Regions from separate parts of the Streptomyces sp. NPDC007896 genome, predicted to be linked through region 1. Evidence: riboswitches for the same ligand, from Rfam matches in the RefSeq annotation. Region 1 holds a riboswitch; each other region holds the start of a gene.
What was found. Region 1 has a riboswitch for cyclic di-AMP ahead of ACFZDJ_RS33235 (NlpC/P60 family protein). Riboswitches for the same ligand answer to the same signal wherever they lie in the genome.
Positions count from the first base shown of each region.

Region 2: it holds a riboswitch for cyclic di-AMP, as region 1 does, so the genes downstream of both, ACFZDJ_RS38335 (NlpC/P60 family protein) here and ACFZDJ_RS33235 (NlpC/P60 family protein) in region 1, are expected to answer to the same signal.
Region 3: it holds a riboswitch for cyclic di-AMP, as region 1 does, so the genes downstream of both, ACFZDJ_RS45155 (M23 family metallopeptidase) here and ACFZDJ_RS33235 (NlpC/P60 family protein) in region 1, are expected to answer to the same signal.
Region 4: it holds a riboswitch for cyclic di-AMP, as region 1 does, so the genes downstream of both, ACFZDJ_RS42645 (M23 family metallopeptidase) here and ACFZDJ_RS33235 (NlpC/P60 family protein) in region 1, are expected to answer to the same signal.

Region 1 covers NZ_JBIBKX010000011.1:377,413-383,294, reverse strand. The annotation lists gene ACFZDJ_RS33245 (peptidoglycan DD-metalloendopeptidase family protein) at 1-1,469, shown strand, start outside; gene ACFZDJ_RS33240 (UvrD-helicase domain-containing protein) at 1,557-4,121, opposite strand; cyclic di-AMP (ydaO/yuaA leader) riboswitch at 4,415-4,587, shown strand; gene ACFZDJ_RS33235 (NlpC/P60 family protein) at 4,595-5,773, shown strand; gene ACFZDJ_RS33230 (tellurite resistance/C4-dicarboxylate transporter family protein) at 5,869-5,882, shown strand, end outside.
Region 2 covers NZ_JBIBKX010000015.1:8,916-14,797, reverse strand. The annotation lists gene ACFZDJ_RS38345 (response regulator transcription factor) at 1-496, opposite strand, end outside; gene ACFZDJ_RS38340 (diacylglycerol kinase family protein) at 699-2,060, shown strand; cyclic di-AMP (ydaO/yuaA leader) riboswitch at 2,176-2,346, shown strand; gene ACFZDJ_RS38335 (NlpC/P60 family protein) at 2,403-3,971, shown strand; gene ACFZDJ_RS38330 (hypothetical protein) at 4,138-5,325, shown strand; gene ACFZDJ_RS38325 (GPP34 family phosphoprotein) at 5,395-5,882, opposite strand, start outside.
Region 3 covers NZ_JBIBKX010000021.1:19,968-25,849, forward strand. The annotation lists gene trmB (tRNA (guanosine(46)-N7)-methyltransferase TrmB) at 1-75, shown strand, start outside; gene ACFZDJ_RS45145 (PrsW family glutamic-type intramembrane protease) at 143-1,525, shown strand; gene ACFZDJ_RS45150 (aldo/keto reductase) at 1,529-2,473, opposite strand; gene ACFZDJ_RS45155 (M23 family metallopeptidase) at 2,532-3,569, opposite strand; cyclic di-AMP (ydaO/yuaA leader) riboswitch at 3,581-3,738, opposite strand; gene ACFZDJ_RS45160 (SpoIIE family protein phosphatase) at 3,995-5,212, opposite strand; gene ACFZDJ_RS45165 (hypothetical protein) at 5,275-5,466, opposite strand; tRNA gene ACFZDJ_RS45170 (tRNA-Met) at 5,634-5,707, opposite strand; gene ACFZDJ_RS45175 (dihydrofolate reductase family protein) at 5,781-5,882, opposite strand, start outside.
Region 4 covers NZ_JBIBKX010000018.1:78,867-84,748, reverse strand. The annotation lists gene ACFZDJ_RS42655 (insulinase family protein) at 1-1,028, shown strand, start outside; gene ACFZDJ_RS42650 (insulinase family protein) at 1,025-2,413, shown strand; cyclic di-AMP (ydaO/yuaA leader) riboswitch at 2,712-2,872, shown strand; gene ACFZDJ_RS42645 (M23 family metallopeptidase) at 2,885-3,649, shown strand; gene ACFZDJ_RS42640 (GntR family transcriptional regulator) at 3,886-4,581, shown strand; gene ACFZDJ_RS42635 (HPr family phosphocarrier protein) at 4,766-5,047, opposite strand; gene ACFZDJ_RS42630 (GNAT family N-acetyltransferase) at 5,227-5,882, shown strand, end outside.

The DNA.
Region 1 (5,882 bases):
GCCAGGAAGCCCAGTACGGCGACTTCACCTCGTACGACGGCTATGCCACCACCGGTACCTACGCGACGGGAAGCTTCGAGACCACGGGTTTCGAGACCTCGACCTTCGCGGCGGACCCCCTCTTCGGCGACATGTCGGGCGGCGACGGCACGGGTTCGTACGACGCCACGCAGTGGAGCACCGGCAGCCACCAGACGCCGCACTACGACCCGTACGCCGCACAGCACCAGGCCGCGTACGACACCGGTGCCTACGACACGACCGCCTGGGCGAGCGGATACCAGCAGCTCGCCGACATCCCCGCGCAGCACCCGGGCCCCGAGGGCACCGGCCAGTGGGACGCGGCCGCCTGGCTCCAGGCCGAACAGACCGGCCAGACCCAGCAGTGGACGGCGCACACCCAGGAGACGGGTGCGTACGACGCCACGCAGTGGAACACCGCGGGCGAACACGACCCGTACGAGGGGTACGAGCAGCACCAGCAGGCCGAGTCGTACGAGCAGCAGCTCGCCGCCGAGGCCTACGAGCATCAGCCGGTGCCCGAGTCCGACGTCGACGACCGGCCCTTCGACCAGCAGGCGACCTCGACCTTCGAGCAGGTGTCGTACGAGGAACCCGGCGCCGCGGAGGACGAGTTCGAGGACGCCGGTGACGCGCAGGACGCGCCGCTGCTCGAGGACATGGAAGAGGTCACTCCGGCCCCCCGTGCCGCGAACCGGTCCGCGTCCCGTTCCCGTCGGCGCACGCCGGCGAAGCGTTCCGCCTTGCTGACCGTCGCGGTTCCCTCGGCCTGTGTGATGGGGGTCGCGGGGATCGCCGCCGCCTCCGTGGGCACCATCGGCGGGAACGACAGCAAGGACAACACGACCCTCAGCGCGTCCGACGGGACCGCGGTGAAGCCGTCGGCCGCCAACAACAAACTGGACACCCAGCTCCAGAGTCTCTCCGCGGGCGCGGACGACTTCGCCGACCGGGCCAGCCGGACGCAGGAACGTATCGACCTCAAGGCTCAGCAGGCCGCCGAGAAGCAGAAGGCGGCGGCGGAGGCGGCCCGCAAGGAGCGGCTGCGGCCGAAATTCGTGCTCCCGGTCACGCAGAGGGGCCTCAGCGCCTACTTCGGCCAGGCCGGCATCAACTGGATGTCCGTGCACACGGGCATCGACTTCCCGGTGTCGTACGGCACACCGGTGATGGCCGCGACCGACGGCACCGTACGGACGCAGTGGAACAGCGCGTACGGGAACATGGCGATCGTCACCGCGATGGACGGCACGGAGACCTGGTACTGCCACCTCTCCAGCTACAAGGTGCCGTCGGGGACGGTCGTGAAGGCCGGTGACCAGATCGCGTTCTCCGGGAACTCCGGCAACTCGACCGGTCCGCACCTGCACTTCGAGGTCCGCCCCGCGGGCGGTTCGGCGATCGACCCGCTGCCGTGGCTGCGCAGCCACGGCCTGGACCCGACGTAACCCACCGGCTCCTCACCCGACTCACCCGACGACGTGACCGCACGCCGTCGCCGGGCTCCGAGCTGCCGTCCCGTAGAACCCGTAGAACTACAGCTTCTCCACCGGCGCGTACCGCAGCAGCAACCGCTTCGGCTTCGCCTCGCCGAAGTCGACCGTCGCCTCCGCGTTCGCGCCCGTTCCCTTCACGCCGACCACGGTGCCCAGGCCGAACTGGTCATGGGTGACCCGGTCGCCGACCGCGAGCGAGACCACCGGCTTCTCGGAGATCCCGCGGCGCGTCGCGAAGCCGGAGGCGCCGGACGCCGCGGACCGCGAACGCGAGGACGACAGCGAGGCGGCCACACCGGAGACGGGCCCCGAGGACACGGGAGCGGTCGCACCGGTGCGCTTCCACTCCAGGTGCGTCTCCGGGATCTCCTCCAGGAAGCGGGACGGCGGGTTGTACGAGGGCTGGCCCCAGGCGCTGCGCATGGACGAACGGGTGAGGTACAGCCGCTCCCGCGCGCGCGTGATGCCGACGTACGCGAGGCGCCGCTCCTCCTCCAGCTCCTTGACCTGTCCCAGCGCGCGCATGTGCGGGAAGACGCCGTCCTCCATGCCGGTGAGGAAGACGACCGGGAACTCCAGGCCCTTGGCGGTGTGGAGGGTCATCAGGGTGATGACGCCGTTGCCGTCCTCCTCGTCCGGGATCTGGTCGGAGTCTGCGACGAGCGCGACCCGCTCCAGGAACGCGGAGAGCCCACCGGACGCCGTACCAGCACCCGCACCCGCAGCCGCACCGGCACCGGCATCCGCCGTACCCGCAGCCGCCCCCGTGCCTTCGCCTTCGCCCTCGCCGGTCTCCTGCTCGAACTCCAGGGCCACGGCGGCGAGCTCCTGAAGGTTCTCGATCCGGGTCTCGTCCTGCGGGTCGGTCGAGGCCTGCAGCTCGGCGAGGTAGCCGGTGCGCTCGAGGACCGCCTCCAGGACGGTCGCCGGGCCCGCGCCGGACTCGACGATCGTGCGGAGGTCCTCCATGAGCGTGTTGAACCGCTTCACGGCGTTCGTCGACCGCGCCGCCATCCCGTACGCCTCGTCGACGCGGCGCAGCGCCTGCGAGAAGCTGATCTTCTCGCGCTGCGAGAGCGCGTCGATCATGGCCTCGGCGCGCTCGCCGATGCCGCGCTTGGGAACGTTCAGAATGCGGCGCATCGGGACCGAGTCCTCGGGGTTGGCCAGGACCCTCAGGTACGCGAGGACGTCCCGGACCTCCTTGCGCTCGTAGAAGCGGACGCCGCCGACGACCTTGTAGGGCAGGCCGACGCGGATGAAGATCTCTTCGAAGACACGGGACTGGGCGTTCGTCCGGTAGAAGACGGCGACGTCACCCGCCCTGGCCTCGCCCGCGTCGGTGAGACGGTCTATCTCGTCGGCGACGAACTGGGCCTCGTCGTGCTCGGTGTCGGCGACATAGCCGGTGATGTTCGAACCGGCGCCCGCGTTGGTCCACAGGTTCTTGGGGCGGCGGGACTCGTTGCGCTCGATGACCGCGTTGGCGGCGGACAGGATCGTCTGGGTGGAGCGGTAGTTCTGCTCCAGCAGGATCGTCGTCGCGTCCGGGTAGTCCTCCTCGAACTGGAGGATGTTGCGGATGGTCGCGCCGCGGAAGGCGTAGATCGACTGGTCGGCGTCGCCCACGACGCACAGCTCGGCGGGCCCGAGCTCGCCCTCGGCGGGCGGCGCGTCCTCGGGCCGGTCACCGGCGGCCGGGCCGACGAGCTCCCTGACCAGGGCGTACTGCGCGTGGTTCGTGTCCTGGTACTCGTCGACCAGGACGTGGCGGAAGCGGCGCCGGTAGTGCTCGGCGACGTCCGGGAAGGCGCGCAGCAGGTTGACCGTGGTCATGATCAGGTCGTCGAAGTCGAGCGCGTTGGCCTCGCGCAGCCGCGACTGGTACATCGCGTAGGCCTGGGCGAGGGTCTTCTCGAAGCCGTCGGCGGCCTGGGCGGCGAAGTCCTCCTCGTCGATCAGCTCGTTCTTCAGGTTCGAGATCTTGGCGCTGAAGGACTTGGGCGGGAAGCGCTTGGGATCGAGATCCAGGTCACGGCAGACGAGCGCCATCAGCCGCTTGCTGTCGGCGGCGTCGTAGATCGAGAACGAGGAGGTGAAGCCGAGCTTCTTGCTCTCGCGGCGCAGGATCCGCACACACGCGCTGTGGAAGGTCATCACCCACATCGCGTTCGCGCGCGGGCCGACGAGCTGCTCGACGCGCTCCTTCATCTCGCCCGCGGCCTTGTTCGTGAAGGTGATCGCGAGGATCTGGCCGGGGTGGACATGGCGCTCGCCCAGCAGATGGGCGATGCGGTGGGTGAGCACCCGGGTCTTGCCGGAGCCCGCGCCGGCCACGATGAGCAGCGGGGAGCCGGAGTGCACCACGGCCGCGCGCTGGTTCTCGTTCAGCCCGTCCAACAGGGCCGCCGGGTCCACGGCGGGGCGGGGCGCGCCGTCGCGGTAGTAGGCGTCCCGGCTCGCGGACACGTCGAAGCGACCGCCGAACAGGTCGTCCGGAAGCGGCTCCGGCGCCCCGTCCTCGGGCGGCGGCGGGGGCTCTTCCTCGTGGGCCCCGGAAGGCTGGAGGTCCGCCAGAAAGCTGTCATCAAAGAGGCTGCTCATCGCTCTCCGAGTCTAGGCGGCCCCACTGACAACCCGCGGCCACCCTGGAAACCCGACCGGATTTTCCAACGACCGCGCATGATCCCTTTCCGCCACCCTTTCCGCCGCGGACGCCGTTACCGTTCAGGATCGTTTCATTACGGTCAGCCACAGTCGGTCCCGATCAATGACCTCCAAGGTCAAGGTCACGAAAATGTATCGGGCATATCGCACATCAAACTTCACAGAACACTTATGAGTTGGCTAGCGTGCCGGGCAGGCCGCTCGACCCAACCGGCGAACACCGCCGGGCCGTGCGGCCTCCGCCGAGTCCGGTGCGCCGTACGGCAGCCGGAGCCGGGGACCCAACCGACCTTGGGGTGAATCGGTCCAACTGTCCGCTGGGACAAGGACCGTAGGGCAAACCTTCCGGAATCACCCGCCCGAACCCGACAGCTAACTCGGTAGGCGGAAGACGGAAGGAGTCGCCTCTCTTGGCGTCGCATCGCAAGTGGAGTCCTACGGGTACGCGCATAGCGGGTATACGGACCCCCGCCCTCGCCACGGCGGCCCTCACCTCCGTGGCCCTGCTCTCCCAGACGGCGAACGCCGCGCCCTCGGCCGATCCCAAGCCGAGTGTCGAAGAGGTCGAGAAGAAGGTCGACGACCTCTACCACCAGGCCGAGGCGGCGACCGAGAAGTACAACGCGACCAGGGAGAAGACCGCGCAGCAGCGCAAGCGCGTCGACTCCCTCCTCGACGACGTGGCCCAGCGCACCGAGAAGCTGAACACCGCGCGCGAGGAGCTGGGTTCGTTCGCCGCGGCGCAGTACCGCACCGGTGCCGCCGCCCCCGACACCGCGACCCTCCTGCTGGCCGACAATCCGCAGGACTACTTCGACCAGACCCAGCTGATGGACCGGCTGACCAGCCGCCAGAAGGTGGCCGTCGACGACTACATCACCGAGCAGGCCGCCACCACCAAGAAGCGCGCGGAGGCCTCCCAGAGCCTGCAGACGCTCACCACGACGCAGAGCGCGCTGAGGACGTCCAAGGCCGACGTGCAGCGCAAGCTCGCCGAGGCGCGCGACCTGCTCTCGAAGCTGACCGCCGAGGAGAAGGCGCGGCTCGCGGCGATCGAGAAGAAGAAGCAGGAAGCGGCCGACCGCAAGGCGGCTGAGCTGGCGCAGCAGCAGGCCGCCGCGGAGAAGAAGGCCCAGGAGGCGGCCGCCCAGCAGCAGGCGACCACCGGGACCACCGGGACCACCGCCACCACCGGGACCACCGGGAGTTCGGCCACCGACTCCTCGTACACCGCCAAGGCCGACAAGGCCCTCGCCTTCGCCCGCACCCAGATCGGCAAGCCGTACGTCTGGGGCGCGACCGGGCCCGGCTCCTACGACTGCTCCGGCCTCACCCAGGCCGCCTGGAAGGCCGCCGGCGTCGATCTCCCGCGTACCACCTGGGACCAGGTCAACGTGGGCACGACGGTCCCGCTCTCCGACATCAAGCCCGGTGACCTCGTCTTCTTCTACGACGACATCAGCCACGTCGGCCTCTACATCGGCAACGGCATGATGATCCACGCCCCCAAGCCGGGCGCGTACGTCCGCGAGGAGTCGATCTTCTACGGCGGCGAGTCGATCATCCACAGCGTGGTGCGTCCGGCCTAACGCCCCGGCGCCCGGCACACGCGCGTGGGGCTCCTCGGACTCCACGCGCGCGTGGCCCGCCGCCAACCCTCTCGAAGGTCCTTAGCATCGGGCCCATGTCAGCCATCTC
Region 2 (5,882 bases), on a different contig from region 1:
GGAAGTGGAGCAGCTCGAACTCGCGTCGGGTCAGTTCCACCGGCCGCCCGTCGAGGCTCACCTCCCGGGCGGCGGGATCCAGGAGCAGCCCGCCGACCCGTACGGTGCCGCTGTCCCGGGGCGGCCTGCGCCGCAGCAGTGCCTCCAGGCGCAGGACCAGTTCCTGCAGGGCGAAGGGCTTGACGAGGTAGTCGTCCCCGCCCGCCTGCAGGCCCGCGATCCGGTCGGCGGTCTCGTCGAGTGCGGAGAGCATCAGCACGGGTACGTCGTTGTCCTCGTCCCGCAGTGTCCTGCACACCTCGATGCCGCTGAGGTCGGGCATCGAGATGTCCAGCACGATCACGTCCGGCGGTGTCCGCCGGGCCACCGCCAGGGCCGGCCGGCCCCCGTCGGCCAGGTCCACGGTGAATCCGCCGAGCCTCAGTCCGCGCTCCAGCGAGCGGCGGATCGCCGCGTCGTCGTCCACGACCAGGACACGGCCGCGCTGCCCACTCATCACCACTGCCCTCCCCGCCACACCCCGGCGCACCGCCGGGGCTCGCCGCCGCCCATCGTGCATCAGCCGCGACGGTCCCGGCCCCGAGGGGTCGACCAAGGGATCGGTGAGAATCGCCCGGGCCGGCCCTGGTTGGCGTGTGTCCTCCCGGAGCGTGGCGGTTGCGCGGGGCCTGACCCGGCGGTTGCATACGACTGTGTCGATGGGTGCGGATGCGAGCGGGCAGGTCGGCCACGGGAAACGGTGGGCGGCCAGGGCCGCGCTGGTCGCGGCGGCGCTGGCGGTTCTCCTGCCGCTCGGTTACGGAGGCGTGGACGGCTTACTGCTGCTCCTGGCCGCGCTCCTCGGCGTGGCCGTCACGGCGGCGGCGCTGTGGTGGGCGCTGACCCGGCGCGGCCCGCTCCGCTGGGTGGCGGCCGTACTGGCGGCCGTCGCGCCCGGCGCCGTGCTCACCCTGTTCGCCGTGGCCGGCCTGCTCTGGGCCGTCCCCGTGTCCCTGGCGCTGTGGACCGTGGCCGTCTGGAGCGGCCGGTACGCCCTGCGGAGCGACCGGACGCGCCCCTCGCGCCCGAAGGAACGCAGGGCACCGCCGCCGCGGCGCCCCTTCCTCCTCATGAACCCGCACTCCGGCGGCGGCAAGGTGGCGAAGTTCGGGCTGCGGGAGAAGGCGGAGCGGCTCGGCGCGCAGGTCGTGCTCCTCGACCCGGAGAAGCACCAGGACGTCACCGCGCTGGCCCGGGCCGCCGTCGCGGACGGCGCGGATCTGCTGGGCGTCGCCGGCGGTGACGGTACCCAGGCGCTGGTCGCGGCCGTCGCCGCCGAACACGGTCTGCCGTTCCTGGTGGTCTGCGCCGGCACCCGCAATCACTTCGCCATGGACCTCGGCCTCGACCGCGACGACCCGGCGACCTGCCTGGACGCCCTCACCGACGGCGTCGAACTCCGCGTGGACCTCGGCTTCGCCGGCGGTCACCCGTTCGTCAACAACGCCTCCTTCGGCGCGTACGCGGCGGTCGTCCAGAGCCCCGCGTACCGCGACGACAAGATCGGCACCATCCTGGACCTCCTGCCCGACCTGCTCACCCGCCAGCGCGGGCCGCGGCTGACCGCCCGCGCCGCGGACACCACACTCGACGCCCCGCAGGCCGTGCTGGTGAGCAACAACCCCTACCGCACCAACGATCCGGCCGGTCTCGGCCGCCGCGAACGCCTCGACTCCGGGCTGCTCGGCGTCCTCGGCATCACGGTGGACAGCGCGGCCGAGGCCGCCGCCCTCGTACTGGACCCCGCGCCGAACGGACTCGCGGTCCTGACCACCCGTGAGGTGGTCATCGACGCCGACCGCGCGGAGATCGAGGCCGGCATCGACGGCGAGGCCCTGGTCCTGCCCGCCCCGGTCCACTGCCACGTCGAACCCGGCGCTCTGCGCGTCCGCGTCCCCAGGGAACGGCCCGGTGTACCCGAGGCCCAACCCCCCTTGGACTGGCGCCGGTTGCGGACGCTCGCGGCGACCATGGGGCGCGCGGCGGTCGTACGACATCCTGGTCGCAGCCGGGACACGTAGACGAAGGTCACAATTACATATCGGACAGTTCGCGCTCCAATCTTCACACCAGGCACACAAATTGGCTAAGTTGGCGGCAGGCCGCACGACTCCCTCCGGCGAACCTCGCCGGGTCGCGCGACCTCCGCCGAATCCGATGCCCCCGCGGCAACCGGAACCAGGACCCAACCGACCTTGGGGTGAATCGGCCCAACTGCCCACTCGGGCAAGGGCCGTAGGGCATGCCTTCCGGAATCTTCCGCCCGAACCCGACGGCCGACCCGGTAGGCGGAGTACGGAAGGAGTACGGCTCCCATGGCGCCGGAACGAACCCCGCGCCCTGGAGGCGGCAGCCTCCCTGGCATGCCCGACTCCGCACGCGCGACGGCCGCCCTCAGTGGCGCGGACGGTCCGAGCCGCGAGGAGGTGCAGCAGCGGGTCAGCTCCCTCTACGACCAGGCCGAGAACGCCGTCGGGTTCGTCAACGGGACCCGCGCGATGACCACAGGGAGCCGAGGCCGCGTCAACCCGGCGCCGGAAACCGCGCGCAGGCGCCGCGACCCCGCCCTCGACGACATCACCAAGACCTGGTTCGACGCGGCGCGCACGCAACTGGGTCCGTCCGCACCGGCCAGGCTGCCGGCCGACCGGATGCCGAACCGCCCGGCCGAGGCGCGGCCCACGGGCCCGGCGAAGCGGCCGGAGGACGGGCTCAGCGACCGTGGGCGGGAGTTGACCGCCCGCCCCGTTCTGGAATTGACCGCAGGCCCCTCCGCCGAGGCGGCCGCCTGGCCCGTGGCCGAGTTGACGGCCAGGGCCGTCGCCGCGCTGCCGGCCGCGCCGGAGCCCGCGCCACAACCAGCGCAGGAGGCCGCCACGGCCCTGCTGCCCGCGCTGCCCGCCGGGCCGGGGCAGTCCTCGTTGAAGACGTCCAAGGAGAAGATCCAGCGGAAACTGGCGCTGGCCCGTGAGCTGGTGTCCAAGCACGCCGCACCGTGGAACCCCGGGCCCGCGGCGATCGAGTCACGTCCGGCCGAGGGTGTCTGGCCCACCCCGGAGGATCAGGCTCGTAACCAGGCGGCGGAGTGGCAGCGACAGCAGCCGACCCCGCTCGGCCCGGACATGTCCCTCGGTACCGGGATGCCACTCGGCGCGAACATGCCCATGGGTACGGGAATGCCGCTCGGCACGGACACGTCCATGGCTATGGGAATGCCACTCGGCACGGACACGCCCCTCGGCGCGGGCATGCCCCTGGCCGCGGGGATGCTTCCCGGCGCGGACATGTCCCTCGGCAGAGGCGTGCCGCTGGCTACGGACATGTCCATGGGTACGGGAATGCCCCTCGGCACCGACACGTCCATGGGTACGGGAATGCCCCTCGGCACCGACACGTCCATGGGTACGGGAATGCCCCTCGGCACCGACACGTCCATGGGTCTGGGGATGCCACTCGGCGCGGACATGCCCTTCGGTGCGGGGATGCCCCTGGCCGCGGGTGTGCCCGTAGGCACCGGCGCGGTCAACACGGTCAGCCCCGTCGGCGCGGTCGGCGCCGCGGAGTCGGCGTACGGCGGGAAGGCCGCCAAGGCCCTTGCCTTCGCCCGCACGCAGATCGGCAAGCCGTGTGTCTGGGGCGCGACCGGACCGGACTCGTACGACTCCGCCAGCCTCGTCCAGGCCGCCTGGAGGGCCGCCGGGGTCGCACTCCCGCGCACCGTGCACGGGCAGGCGACCGCCGGTGCGGCGATTCCCCTGACCGACATCCAGTTCGGCGACCTGATCTTCTTCCACGACAACGTCAGCCACGTCGGCTTCTACACCGGCAACGGCATGATGATCCACGCCCCCAGCCCGGGTGCCTCGATACGCGAAGAGTCCATCTTCTTCGCCGGACAGAAGGCGATCCACAGCGCGCTGCGCCCGGCGTGACGGACTGCGCCACATCGATCAAGACCCCAAAGCGCATATAAGGCACTGGAACGGCCGAAGTTTCGCAATAGGGGATGTACGTGATCCGTGCGGACCTCGCCGCCCGGGTCGCCACCTGCGCTGACCATACTGGGTGCGCACGCCGCCTCCCACCGCAAAGTGACTCATGCCCAAGCCTTCCACCGCCCGCGCCACCGCTCCGGAAACCGTCTGGCTGGCCGGCGGGCGCCATGTCGGGCCCGCCCCGCAGGAGATCCTCAGGGAGAACCTGCGAAGGCTGAAGGCCGACGAGACGATCCACGACTTCCTGGAGGCAGAGAACTCCTCGGACTCCGAGGGGCATGTCTTCGAGGCACGCTGGCAGGTCGACAACACCGTCACGGTTCGCGCACGGCTCACGACGGACGGGCGCGATCACGCCGCCGAGGGAAGCCGCTGGACGCTGGTGGCCGAGGCGGAACGGCCCTGGGACCTCGCGTGGCCCTCTCCCGCGACCATGTTCTGGCCCGAGGGACACGAGATCCCCTGGGACCACGACATCGTGGCCGGGCTCCGCCTGCGGGACATCAACCCGCTGCCGCAGGACGACAAGGCACTGCGCCGCCTGCTCAAGGAGGCCGCGCAGCACAGTTGGAGCATCAACGTCGTCATCCACGAGGCGATGACCACCGACGAACGCGGTCGCCTGCCGCTGGCCCGGCTGCTCCCGCCCGGTCTGCGTCACCGCGTCGTGGAACACCGCGCCGCGCCCGAGCAGTTCCAGACGGTCAACTGGGCGCTGTACGACCTGGGCGTACGGGTGCCGCGCGGTGGCGCCGTGATCCTGCCCGGTTCCCCCGCCCGGCCCGGGTACGACGAGCAGGACTCCACGGTACGCAGTGTCTTCCTCGACGGCTCGGAGCCGACGGAGCTCCTGGAGAAGGTCGTACGGTACGCGGCACTGCCCCGGCCGCTGCCGGAAGCGGCGCAGGACGCCCTCACCGGCCTCCGGGAGGACTGGAAGCTGCTGACGCTGGAGGAGGCACGGGCGCTGGTGGCTGTGTACGCCGAGGCACTCGACGCCATGACGAAGTCGCGCGACCAGTACCGCGAGGCGACCGAACTCGCGCATGCGGCGCTGGCCGACCTCCGAGACCTCCGGACGACGGCGTCCGGTGCGCACGAGGCGTCCGCCGGTCAGGACGGGAACCCGCTGCACCAGTTGACGCGGACGTTCCAGCGGGTCGCGGGCACCGTACGGGCACGACGTGCGGCCCGCGACGACGCACCGGACCGGGGCACCGCCAGGGGCACTGACACCGGAACCGGTGCCGACACCGGCACGCCCGAGAACGCGCCCGGCAAGGGCGAATGATCGCTGCCGGAAACCGGCGCCGGACCGAGGCCACCCGCTGAAACCGGCGTGTCGGCGCGCCCGCTCGCGTCACGCACCTCGCCAGAGGTTGGCGAACGCCGCGTTCTCGATGGACCGGCGCTGGCGTACCGCTTCCAGTTCCATGACCGCGTCGTTGACGGCGGCCAGCACGGTCGTCACCGCGTCGTCGGTCACGAACGGACCGTCGGCGCCCTGCTCGGCCGGAATCCCGACGGCCGCCGCGAGGGAGACGAGGACAGGCTCGTCGGCGGCCCAGCGGTGCAGTGCCCGGCGCCGGGCGGGCGAATCGACCACGACCATCCGGACGGCTCCGAAAAGCAGTCGGCGCTGGCGCTGCCGGGTCAGCTGACCGTCCGCCTCCAGGGCGGCCAGATGGGCCGCGGCCAGGCCGCGCCCCCTGCGCCACAGCCAGTCCTCGACCGGCTCGTAGGGCACCTGGCGTACGAGCGAGGACGCCGCCTCGGCCAGGAGGCGGTCTTCCGTCGTCGGCTCCGGTGCCGGCACGAGGCGGTCGCCGTCCAGGTGAACGGCGTCAG
Region 3 (5,882 bases), on a different contig from region 1:
GAGAAGGGTCATGTGGTGAACGACCTCCTGTTCCGGCGCGTACAGCACCGAGACCAGGACACATCCGGCGACTGAAGACCCGCGGACGAACACCACCAGGCGCCGTCGCGGGCAGCGCCCCTCCCTCGTTAGGGTCAATGCCGTGGCCACCTTTCCCCCGTACCCGACGTATCCCGGCGGTCCCACCGGTGGGCCGGCCGACGGTGCGCTGCGGCACGCGCACTGGTGGCAGCGGAAGTGGGTGCGCTACGGCGCGCTGATCACCCTGCTCGCGCTCTCCGGCCTCGTCATCCTGGCCCTGGTCCGCCAACAGACCGGCACCGAGGGTTTCCTGGTCGGGCTCGGCCTCGCCGTGCTGCCCGTGCCGCTCCTCGTCGCCGCGTTCCGCTGGCTGGACCGGGTGGAACCCGGGCCCTGGCGCAACCTGCTCTTCGCCTTCGCGTGGGGCGCCTGCGCGGCGGCGCTGATAGCGATCGTCGCCAACAGTTTCGCGACCAAATGGATAGCGACCGCCACCGCCGACCCGACCAGCGCCGACACCCTCGGCGCGACCGTCATAGCGCCGATCGTGGAGGAGTCCGCGAAAGCCGCCGCTGTGCTCCTGGTGTTCCTCTTCCGCCGCCGGGACTTCACGGGGATCGTCGACGGGGTCGTCATAGCCGGAGTCACCGCAACCGGCTTCGCCTTCACCGAGAACATCCTCTATCTCGGCACCGCCTTCGGCACGGACCAGCTCAACGGTGACCGCGGTCTGACCTCCGTCACCGCCGCGACCTTCTTCGTCCGCGTCGTGATGTCGCCCTTCGCGCACCCCCTGTTCACCGTGCTCACCGGCATCGGCTTCGGCATCGCGGCGCTGTCCGCCGAGCGCCAGCACGTGCGCCGCGTCCTGCTGCCCCTGACCGGACTGCTGCTCGCGATGGGCATGCACTCCACGTGGAACGGCTCGTCGGACTTCGGGGAGTACGGCTTCTACGCGGTGTACGGGGCGTTCATGGTGCCCGCGTTCGGTCTGCTCACCTTCCTCGTCATCTGGACCCGGCAGCGGGAGCTGAAGACCGTACGGACCGAACTTCCGGCGTACGCGGCGGCCGGGTGGCTCACCCCGCCCGAGCCGTACGTGCTCGGCTCGATGCGGGCGCGGCGGCTGGCCCGCGAGTACGCCGCCCACCACTTCGGCAAGGCGGCGGCGCGCTCGGTCGCGCAGTACGAGGCCTACGCGACCTCGTTGGCGTTTCTGCGGCACCGGGGGCGCAGTGGCCGCGCCAACGCCGACTTCGTCGTACGGGAGCGGGAGTTGCTGCACGAGCTGTGGCGCCGCCGGGAGGTCGCCCGCCCGTCCCTCGCGTACGCGGCCCACACGGCGGCCCCGGCCGTACCCGTGCCGCCTCAGGTACCGCCGCCGTGGCCCGGGTACGGCTACGCGCCGGTGCCCGGCCAGGCGAACCCCACCGGTGCGCCCCCCTACCCCACGTACCCCGCACCGGCGACGCCGTACCCCGCGTACAACCCCTACCAGTCGTAGGCCTCAGGCGGACGCTTCCGTCAGCCTGGCCAGTTCCGCGTCCGTCAGGGTCAGGTCCGCGACCGCCAGCAGCGCCGGCAGCTGCTCGACCGTCCGGGCGGAGGCGATGGGCGCCGCGACCGTCGGCCGGGCGGCGAGCCAGGCGAGGGCGACCGTGGCGACCTCGGCGTCATGGGCCCCGGCGACCTCGTCGAGGGCGGCCAGGACGCGGATGCCGCGCTCGGTGCCGAGATGCTTGCCGGCGCCCTCGGCCCGCGCCGAGTCGACCGTCGTACCCGGGCGGTACTTGCCGGTGAGGAAGCCGGAGGCGAGCGCGAAGTAGGGGACGGCGGCCAGGCCGGTCCGGGAGGCGACCTCCTGGAGCGGGCCCTCGTAGGTGTCGCGCGAGACGAGGTTGTAGTGCGGCTGGAGGGCGACGTAACGCGCGAGGCCCTCGCGGTCGGAGAACTCCACGGACTCCGCGAGCCGCTCGGCGGAGATGTTGGAGGCGGCGATCTCCCGGACCTTGCCGGCCCGGACCAGTTCGTCCAGCGCGCCGATGATCTCCTCGACCGGCACCGAGGTGTCGTCGAAGTGGGTGTAGTAGAGGTCGATGTAGTCCGTGCCGAGGCGGCGCAGCGAGGCGTCGGCGGCGGCCCTGATGTTCGTCGCGGACAGGCCCTTGTACTCGGGGTGGGTGCTGACCTTGGTGGCGAGGACCACGTCGGAGCGGTTGCCGCGCGCGGCGAACCACTTGCCGATGATCGTCTCCGACTCACCGCCTGTGTGGCCGGCGATCCACGCGGAGTAGCCGTCGGCGGTGTCGACGAAGTTGCCGCCCCCGGCCGTGTACGCGTCGAGCACGGCGAAGGACTGCGCCTCGTCGGCTGTCCAGCCGAAGACGTTGCCGCCGAGGGAGAGCGGGAAGACCTCGAGGTCGGAGGAGCCGAGTTTGCGGAGAGAAGTCATGCTTTATTTCAACAGCCGTACCGGACTGCCGTATTCCGCACACGGCCCCCGGGAACGATCAGGGGTTGAGGCCCTTGCTCTGCAGCCACGCCATCGGGTCGATCGCGCTGCCGCCGCCCGGGTGAACCTCCAGGTGCAGATGCGGCCCGGTCACGTTGCCGGTCGCGCCCACACGCCCGATGACGTCGCCGGTGGCCACCTTCTGCCCGACGCTGACGCTGATGGACGACTGGTGGCAGAACCACAGCTCCGTGCCGTCGTCGAGGGTGAGGATGGTGCGGTAGCCGTACGAGCCGGCCCAGCCCGCCTCCGTGATCGTGCCGCTGTGGATGGCCTTGATCAGCGTGCCGGTGGGGGCCGCGAAGTCGAGGCCGGTGTGGTACCCGGAGGACCACATGGAACCGGCGTCGCCGAAGCGGGAGGTCAGGGTGTACGAGGAGGTGGGCAGCGAGTAGCTCTTGGCGAGCTCGGCGAGGCGCGCGGCCTCGGCCTTCTGCTTGGCGTCCTCGTCCGCCTTCTTCTTCGCGGCGGCGACCTTGGCCTCGGCGTCGTCCTTCTGCTTGGCGGCCAGGGCGACCGCCTTCTTCGCCGCGGCGGACTCGGCGGCGGCCTGGGCCGCCTTGTCGACCTGGTCCTGCTGCGACTCGGCCTGCAGGATGATGCGGGCGCGCAGTGCCTCGCCCGCGTCCTTGTTGCCCTGCGCGGCGTCGGCGCTGGTCACGCCGGCGCTGGTGAGCGGGGTGGCGGAGCCCTTCGGCGTGCTGGAACCGCCGTCGGATATCAGCGCCTTGGCGGACTGGGTGACCGAGGAGAGGTCGGGCAGCGAGATGGACACCGGCGGCTTGCCGGGCGCCGCGGTGGCCATGCCGCCCGCACCGACGGCGGCGATGACGCCGACGCCCAGGACCGTGGAGCTGCGGGCGAGTCCCCCGCCGCGCTGCTTGGAGACGCGGTGCCGGCCGCGGAGGGGGCGGATGGAATCCTCGGTGGGGTTCCACTCCTCCCAGGGGCCCTCGTCCTTGCCGTAGGCGTAGCCAAAAGTCTGGGTGTCGTTCGGCGGGAACGAAGTGGGCTGGGCGGGCCGGTTGGACGCCACGTGGGCGTGCTCCTTTCCTTCCTTCTCGCCTACCGGGTTAGCTGACGGGTTCGGAGCAGGAAGGTCTCCTACGCGCGTCAACCCACGGTGTCTCCACCGCGAAAGACGCTCGATTCACCCCAAGTTGGTGGTTCCCCGGTTCCCTTGCGGGATTCGGCGCGTGCGCACGGAGCCGACTCTTGTGACGGCTGGGACGACCGCGCTGCGTTATCGAACGTTAATAGACACGGGTACCGGATTCCAAGCTGTTCGTACTGATCATTAACCACTTTTGGCCAGGACTTACCGGCCATGAGCGGCGGAAATCGGGCGAGTTGACCGCACCCTCCTACCCGGCAGTTATTTGACGGTGCGTCAGTTGTTATGCGGAGGGACATCGACCGATCACCCCTCGTGACAACGATCAAGAACGCCCCTTCCCGTGACTACGGCCGCCGTACGGCGAGCAGTGCCATGTCGTCCGTCAGTGCGCCGCCCGTGTGCCGCCGGACCTCCTCCGAGAGCGTGGCCAGCAGGACGTCGGGGCCGGGGAAGGTCCGTCCGGCCAGACGCGCGGCCGGATCGTAGAAGCGCCCCTGCGCGTCGCGGGCCTCGGACAGTCCGTCCGTGTGGAAGAGGAGCGTGGCCCCGTGCGGGAAGCGCGCCTCCTGCGCACGGTCCGGCCAGCTGCCCAACTCGCCCATGCCGAGCGGCAGTGCGGGGTTCGCGGCGGCGAGCGTGACCAGCGTTCCGTCCGCGTGCAGGAGCAGCGGCGGCGGGTGGCCACGGTTGACGATCCGTACGAGGCCGCCCTCGTGCGTGATCTCCGCGAGGACGGCGGTGGTGAACCCCTCGAAGGCGTCGAGGCCCTTGCGCCGGGTGCCCTCGCGGACCAGCGCCCGCTCCAGCCGCTGCGCGACCGCCTCCGGCGTGGCCTCCTGCTCGGCCGCCTCCCGGAACGCCCCGATGAGCACCGCGACGGCGGCCACCGCTTCCATGCCCTTCCCGCGTACGTCGCCCACCGCCAGCCGTACACCGTGCGGGGAGTCCTGCACCGCGTACAGGTCGCCGCCGATGAACGCGCCCGCCTGCGCGGCCTCGTAGCGCGCCGCGACGTCGAGGCCGCCGATCCGCCGGTCGGGTTCCGGCAGGACGGCACGCTGGGCCGCCTCGGCGATCTGGTGGGCCGAGGCCAGTCGTTCGTCGGTGCGACGGACGAGGATGTTGATGAGCACGGCCAGCACGCCGACGGTCGCCACGGTGGCGACCTGCGTGAGCGCGTCCACCTTGAAGACGATGCCGAGCCGGATGTGGATCGTGAGCACCGCGACGAGCGCCGCGATGCCGGTGAGCACGGTGCCGCGCAGCGAGAAGAGCGGGGCGGCCACGAGCGGCGCGGCCGTGAAGAGGGGGCCCGCGGTGAAGGCCATCGGGGTGAAGTAGTCGTAGAACGCGCCGACCAGGATGAGCAGCGCGGGCAGCACCCGGGCGAGGTTTCGCGCGCAGGAGATCCGGCTCCGGTCCGCCTCGGCCGGGCGGGGCACCGGCTCGTCCCCCAGCCCCGGATCGGGCACGGGGACCCCGGGCGATCGCCCACCGGACCGGTCGTTCGGCTCGTCGTTCGGCTCCTCGGCCCGCTGCGCGCCTCCTCGCTGCTGCCCCACCCGTCCAGGCTTCCCGGCGCGGGGGCGGGGGGCGAGTGGTGAGGGGCCGACCGGGGGATGCGTCAGTCCGAGCCCGACCACCGGACGCCGCCGGCTCCGCCGCGCCCGTGGTGGTGCCCGGCCGGGGCGACGACGGTCCCGCCGTCCGGCACGAAGTCATGACCGCCGTGGCAGACCCCGAGGAACAGCGCGCACGCGGCGAGCAGCAGCGCGAGCGCCGGCGCGCGCCGGACCAGCCACCGAGGACAACTCATAGTGAGCGGAAGACTACAGAAAGTCGGGTCGGCAGGGAAAATCGGGGCGGGACGGCAAACAGGAAAGCCGGGCGGCGGGAAGCCCGGGACGGCAAGAAACCCGGGACGGCAAACGGGAAAAACCAAGGGCCGGAACTCGTTTCCGAGTTCCGGCCCTTGGCCTTCAGTAGCGGGGACAGGATTTGAACCTGCGACCTCTGGGTTATGAGCCCAGCGAGCTACCGAGCTGCTCCACCCCGCGTCGTTGAAATTAGTGTACGCCATCCGCGGGGCCCGATTCACCAGGCTTTTCGCGGACGACCGCGGGGCCGCCCCTACCCGGCCGCGAGAAGGTGCCGATTGGGCGCCACGGCCCGCTCCTCGAACTCCGGCAGTACGACGACATCCGCCCCCGCGGCCACGAGCAGACCGTTCCC
Region 4 (5,882 bases), on a different contig from region 1:
CGATGCCCGCCCACCAGCTGGAGCTCGCCCTCTGGCTGGAGGCCGACCGCATGGGCTCGCTGCTGGCCGCGCTCGACGACGAGTCCATGGAGAACCAGCGGGACGTCGTCAAGAACGAACGCCGCCAGCGGTACGACAACGTGCCCTACGGCACCGCCTTCGAGAAGCTGACCGGGCTCGCCTACCCCGAGGGCCACCCGTACCACCACACCCCGATCGGGTCGATGGCGGACCTGGACGCGGCGACCCTGGAGGACGCCCGCGCGTTCTTCCGCACCTACTACGCGCCGAACAACGCGGTGCTCTCCGTGGTCGGGGACATCGACCCGGAGCAGACGCTCGCCTGGATCGAGAAGTACTTCGGCTCCATCCCCGGGCACGGCGGCAAGCCCGCCCCGCGCGACGGCTCGCTGCCCGAGGTCATCGGCGAGCAGCTGCGCGAGGTCGTCGAGGAGGAGGTCCCGGCGCGCGCCCTGATGGCCGCCTACCGGCTCCCGGAGGACGGCACGCGCGCGGCCGACGCGGCCGACGTGGCGCTCACCATCCTCGGCGGCGGCGAGTCGTCCCGGCTCTACAACCGACTCGTACGCCGCGACCGTACCGCCGTCGCGGCCGGGTTCGGCCTGCTGCGGCTCGCCGGAGCGCCCTCCCTGGGCTGGCTGGACGTGAAGACGTCCGGTGACGTCGAGGTCCCGGTGATCGAGTCCGCCGTCGACGAGGAGCTCGCCCGGTTCGCCGAGGAGGGCCCCACGGACGAGGAGATGGAGCGCGCCCAGGCCCAGTTGGAGCGCGAGTGGCTGGACCGGCTCGGTACGGTCGCGGGCCGCGCCGACGAACTGTGCCGGTACGCCGTCCTGTTCGGCGACCCGCAGCTCGCCCTGACGGCCGTACAGCGCGTCCTGGACATCACGGCCGTGGAGGTCCAGGAGGTCGCCAAGTCCCGCCTGCGCCCCGACAACCGCGCGGTGCTCGTGTACGAGCCGGTCGCTGCCGACACCACCGAAGAGGACGAGGAGGCGGCGAAGTGACCGAGCTCGCCACCATGGACTTCCACCCGCAGCCCCAGGCGGGTCAGCCCAAGCCCTGGGCCTTCCCGGCGCCCGAGCGCGGCACGCTGGACAACGGCCTGACCGTGCTGCGCTGCCACCGCCCCGGCCAGCAGGTCGTCGCCGTCGAGGTGCTGCTCGCCGCGCCGCTGGAGGCCGAGCCCGCGGGCCTCGACGGCGTCGCCACGATCATGGCGCGCGCCTTCTCCGAGGGCACCGACAAGCTCTCCGCCGAGGAGTTCGCCTCCGAGCTGGAGCGCTGCGGCGCCACCCTCGACGCGCACGCCGACCACCCCGGCGTACGGCTGTCGCTCGAAGTGCCCGTCTCGCGCCTGCCCAAGGCGCTCGGGCTGCTCGCCGACGCCCTGAGGGCACCGGCGTTCGCGGACAGCGAGGTGGAGCGGCTGGTGCGCAACCGGCTCGACGAGATCCCGCACGAGACGGCCAACCCGGCCCGGCGTGCCGCCAAGGAGCTCTCCAAGGAGCTGTTCCCGGCTACCTCGCGCATGTCGCGCCCGCGCCAGGGCACCGAGGAGACCGTCCAGAAGATCGACTCGGCGGCCGTACGCGCCTTCTTCGACAAGCACGTACGTCCCGCCACGGCCGCCGCCGTGATCGTCGGCGACCTGACGGGCGTCGACCTCGACGCGCTGCTCGCCGAGACGCTCGGCGACTGGACCGGCTCGCCCGCCGAGCCGCGCCCCGTGCCGCCGGTGACCGCCGACGACACCGGCCGTGTGATCATCGTGGACCGCCCCGGCGCGGTCCAGACGCAGCTGCTCATCGGACGCGTCGGCGCCGACCGGCACGACCGTGTGTGGCCCGCCCAGGTGCTCGGTACGTACTGCCTCGGCGGCACCCTCACCTCGCGCCTGGACCGCGTCCTGCGCGAGGAAAAGGGCTACACCTACGGTGTGCGGGCGTTCGGCCAGGTCCTGCGTGCCGCCCCGGACGGAACCGGTATCGCGATGCTCGCCATCAGCGGCTCCGTGGACACCCCGAACACCGGCCCGGCGCTCGACGACCTCTGGAAGGTGCTGCGCACCCTCGCCGCCGAGGGCCTGACGGACGCCGAGCGCGACATCGCCGTACAGAACCTGGTGGGGGTGGCGCCCCTCAAGTTCGAGACCGCGGCGGCCGTCGCGGGCACGCTCGCGGACCAGGTCGAGCAGTACCTGCCGGACGACTACCAGGCGACGCTGTACCAGCAGCTCGCCGCGACCGGCACCGTGGAAGCCACCGCGGCCGCCGTGAGCGCCTTCCCGGTGGACCGTCTGGTGACCGTCCTCGTCGGCGACGCCACGCAGATCCGGGAGCCCGTCAAGGCCCTCGGAATCGGTGAAGTGACCGTCGTTTCGGCGGAGTAGAGGTTCAGCGGAGCAGCGGCTCGGTAGAAGCCGGCTGGAAGCCGAGCCGCACGCGGAGCGGAAGAGCGTGACTCCGTAGGGCCCGGGTGACTGAAGAGTCGCCCGGGCCCCTTTTTGCTCGGATTTCCGCTCGGATTGCGCTTGGACCTCATCCCCAAGATGTCCGTATTGGTAGGGAGGTTGCCCGTCTGCCCTGTGGCATGCACTACAAAAACCGTGATCCGTTTGTTGATTGAAAGACGCCCCGTCTAGCGTCGGGGCGGCTGTTCGTCAGGCAGTGCGCCGCGCCCGCGGCACCGGACAGTCATCGCCGAGTCCCCGTACGGCGCGAGCCAGGGGAGCCGGGGACCCACACGTAGTCCCTGGGGTGAATCGGACGCCCTCCCTGGAGGGGGTCCGTAGGAGACCTTCCTGCTCCGAACCCGTCAGCTAACCCGGTAGGCGAGAGGGAAGGAAAGGAACAGCCCCTACATGGCGTTCACCTGTGGCCCCGGGAAACACCGCCGTCCGAGCCGCGTGAAGCGCTCCACCACGAACGCCGTCGGCGTCGCCGCGCTCACCACCACCGGTGTCATCGGAACCCTGGCCGCCCCGGCCCTCGCCGCGGACGCCTCCGTCGAGCAGACCGGGCTGACCCAGGCCGTCACCCTCGGCGACAGGGTCGCCGCCCAGATCGACGCGCAGGCCGCCGCCCAGCAGCGCGCCGCCGACGAGGCGGCCGCGCGCAAGAAGGCCGAAGAAGCCGCGCGCAAGAAGGCCGCCGAGGAGGCGAAGAAGGAGCGCGAGGCCAAGGAGCGTGCCGCCCGCGCCGCCGAGCGCAAGCGCCTCAACACCTTCGTCCTGCCGATCACCGGCTCGTACATCTCCACCGGCTACAAGACCGGCGGCAGCCTCTGGTCCTCCGGCAGCCACACCGGCGTCGACTTCCACGCCGCCTCCGGGACCTCGGTCCACGCGGTCGGCTCCGGCACGGTCGTCACGGCCGGCTGGGGTGGTGCCTACGGCAACCAGATCGTCCTGAAGATGCACGACGGTACCTACACGATGTACGGCCACCTGTCGTCCATCGGCGTCTCCGTGGGGCAGACGGTCACCCCGGGCCAGCAGATCGGCCTCTCCGGCTCCACCGGGAACACCACCGGGCCGCACCTCCACTTCGAGGCCCGCACGACGGCGGAGTACGGCTCCGACATGGACCCGGTCGCCTACCTCCGCTCGCACGGCGTGAACGTCTGACGCTCGCACGGCGTGAACCTCTGACACTCGCGCACCGTGAACGTCCGACGACCGGCGTCAACACTTCCGAAGCCCCGGCTCCCCTCAGCCGGGGCTTCGTCGTTTCGAACGACTGTCTGTCCAAAAAATATCCATGGATTCCGGCCCGCCATCGGAAATTCCGGCTCTCTGCAATAGAGTCGCTGAACAAGCGTCAATCGACCGCGTTTCGCGGGGATTAAGGCGGAGGTCCGGTCATGCGCATTCCCGCGCACTCGGTATGCACGGCGATCCGTGACGACATCGTCGCGGGTGTCTACGAGCGCGGCAGCCGGCTCACCGAGGAACTGCTCGCGCGCCGCTACGGCGTCTCGCGGGTCCCCGTGCGTGAGGCCCTGCGCACGCTGGAGGCCGAGGGCTTCGTCGTCACCCGTCGGCACGCGGGCGCGTGTGTCGCGGAGCCCACCGAGCAGGAGGCCGCGGACCTGCTGGAGATGCGCATGCTCCTGGAGCCGCTGGGCGCCGCGAGGGCCGCGCAGCGGCGCACCGAGGCCCACCTCAAGGTGCTTCGAGGCCTGGTCAGGCTGGGGCAGGAGCGGGCCAGGAGGGGGAACAGCGAGGATCTGCGCTCGCTCGGCGGCTGGTTCCACGAGACCCTCGCGCAAGCCTCCGGGAGCCCCGCGCTGAGCTCCACGCTGGCCCAGCTGCGGCACAAGATCGCCTGGATGTACGCGGTCGAGGCGCCGGCCAATCCGGCGGAGTCCTGGGCGGAGCACGGCGGGATCGTGGACGCGGTGGCGCGCGGCGACAGTGAGCGGGCGCGGGCCGTCACGGCGCTGCACACCGAGCGCGCGACGGTCGCGCACCGGCTGCGTTTTCCCGGCGGGGGAGATCGGCCGGAGCGCGTGAGGACTTCGCAACATCCCGTAAACATGACGGGCGTGCGTCATTAACACCGGCGCCGTATACAAAGAGGGGTAATTCGCGGGGGATTATTTCTGCTGCCCGCAATTGGGAAAAGCGAAGGGCCCGCCCGATGTTTTCGGGCGAGCCCTTCGAATGCGTGCGGGGCGGGGTCTTTTGGTGCGAAGGCCACTCCCGCCATCAATTGAGGAACCCCGCTCGGGGGGCTCCTTCTCAGACGGTCTCGGGGAGCTCCTCGAGACCCTCCGCCACCAGCTTCGCCAGCCGGTCGAGCGCGGCGTCCGCACCCTCGGCGTCCGAGGCGAGGACGATCTCCTCGCCGCCCTGGGCGCCCAGGCCGAGGACCGCCAGCATGGAGGCCGCATTGACGGGGTTGCCCTCCGCCTTGGCGATCGTCACGGGGATACCGGAGGCCGTGGCCGCCCGGACGAAGATGGAGGCGGGACGGGCGTGGAGGCCCTCGGCCCAGCCGACGTTGACGCGGCGCTCAGCCATGTGATGCTGCCCTTCAGGTGTTCAGGGTTGTCTAGACCAGTGTTCCACAACGTGAAGCGAGCCCGGGGTAGGGTGCTGTTCCTGTCCCGGACTCCGCGTCGGATCCCGGCCTGGATCCGACTTCGGTGCCCCTAGCCTGCCTCGCGCCGTTGTCGGACGCGAGCCGTACTCTGGGGCCCATGCAGACCTCGTCGGACCGGCACGAGTACCCCTCCCACTGGGAGGCCGACGTGGTGCTGCGCGACGGCGGCACCGCCCGCATCAGGCCCATCACCGTCGACGACGCCGAGCGGCTGGTGAGCTTCTACGAGCAGGTGTCGGACGAGTCGAAGTACTACCGCTTCTTCGCGCCCTACCCGCGCCTGTCCGCCAAGGATGTCCACCGCTTCACGCACCACGACTTTGTGGACAGGGTGGGGCTCGCGGCCACGGTCGGCGGCGAGTTCATCGCCACCGTACGCTATGACCGTATTAATGCCGATGGTCGGGCCGCCTCCGCGCCCGCCGACGAGGCCGAGGTCGCCTTCCTCGTGCAGGACGCCCACCAGGGCCGCGGCGTCGCCTCGGCCCTCCTGGAGCACATCGCGGCCGTCGCCAGGGAGCGGGACATCCGCCGTTTCGCCGCCGAGGTACTGCCCGCCAACACCAAGATGATCAAGGTGTTCACGGACGCCGGGTACCAGCAGAAGCGGCACTTCGAGGACGGCGTCGTACGCCTGGAGTTCGACCTCGAACCCACCGACCGCTCGCTCGCCGTGCAGCGCGCGCGGGAGCAGCGCGCCGAGGCGCGGTCCGTGCAGCGACTGCTCGCGCCCGGCTCGGTCGCTGTCATCGG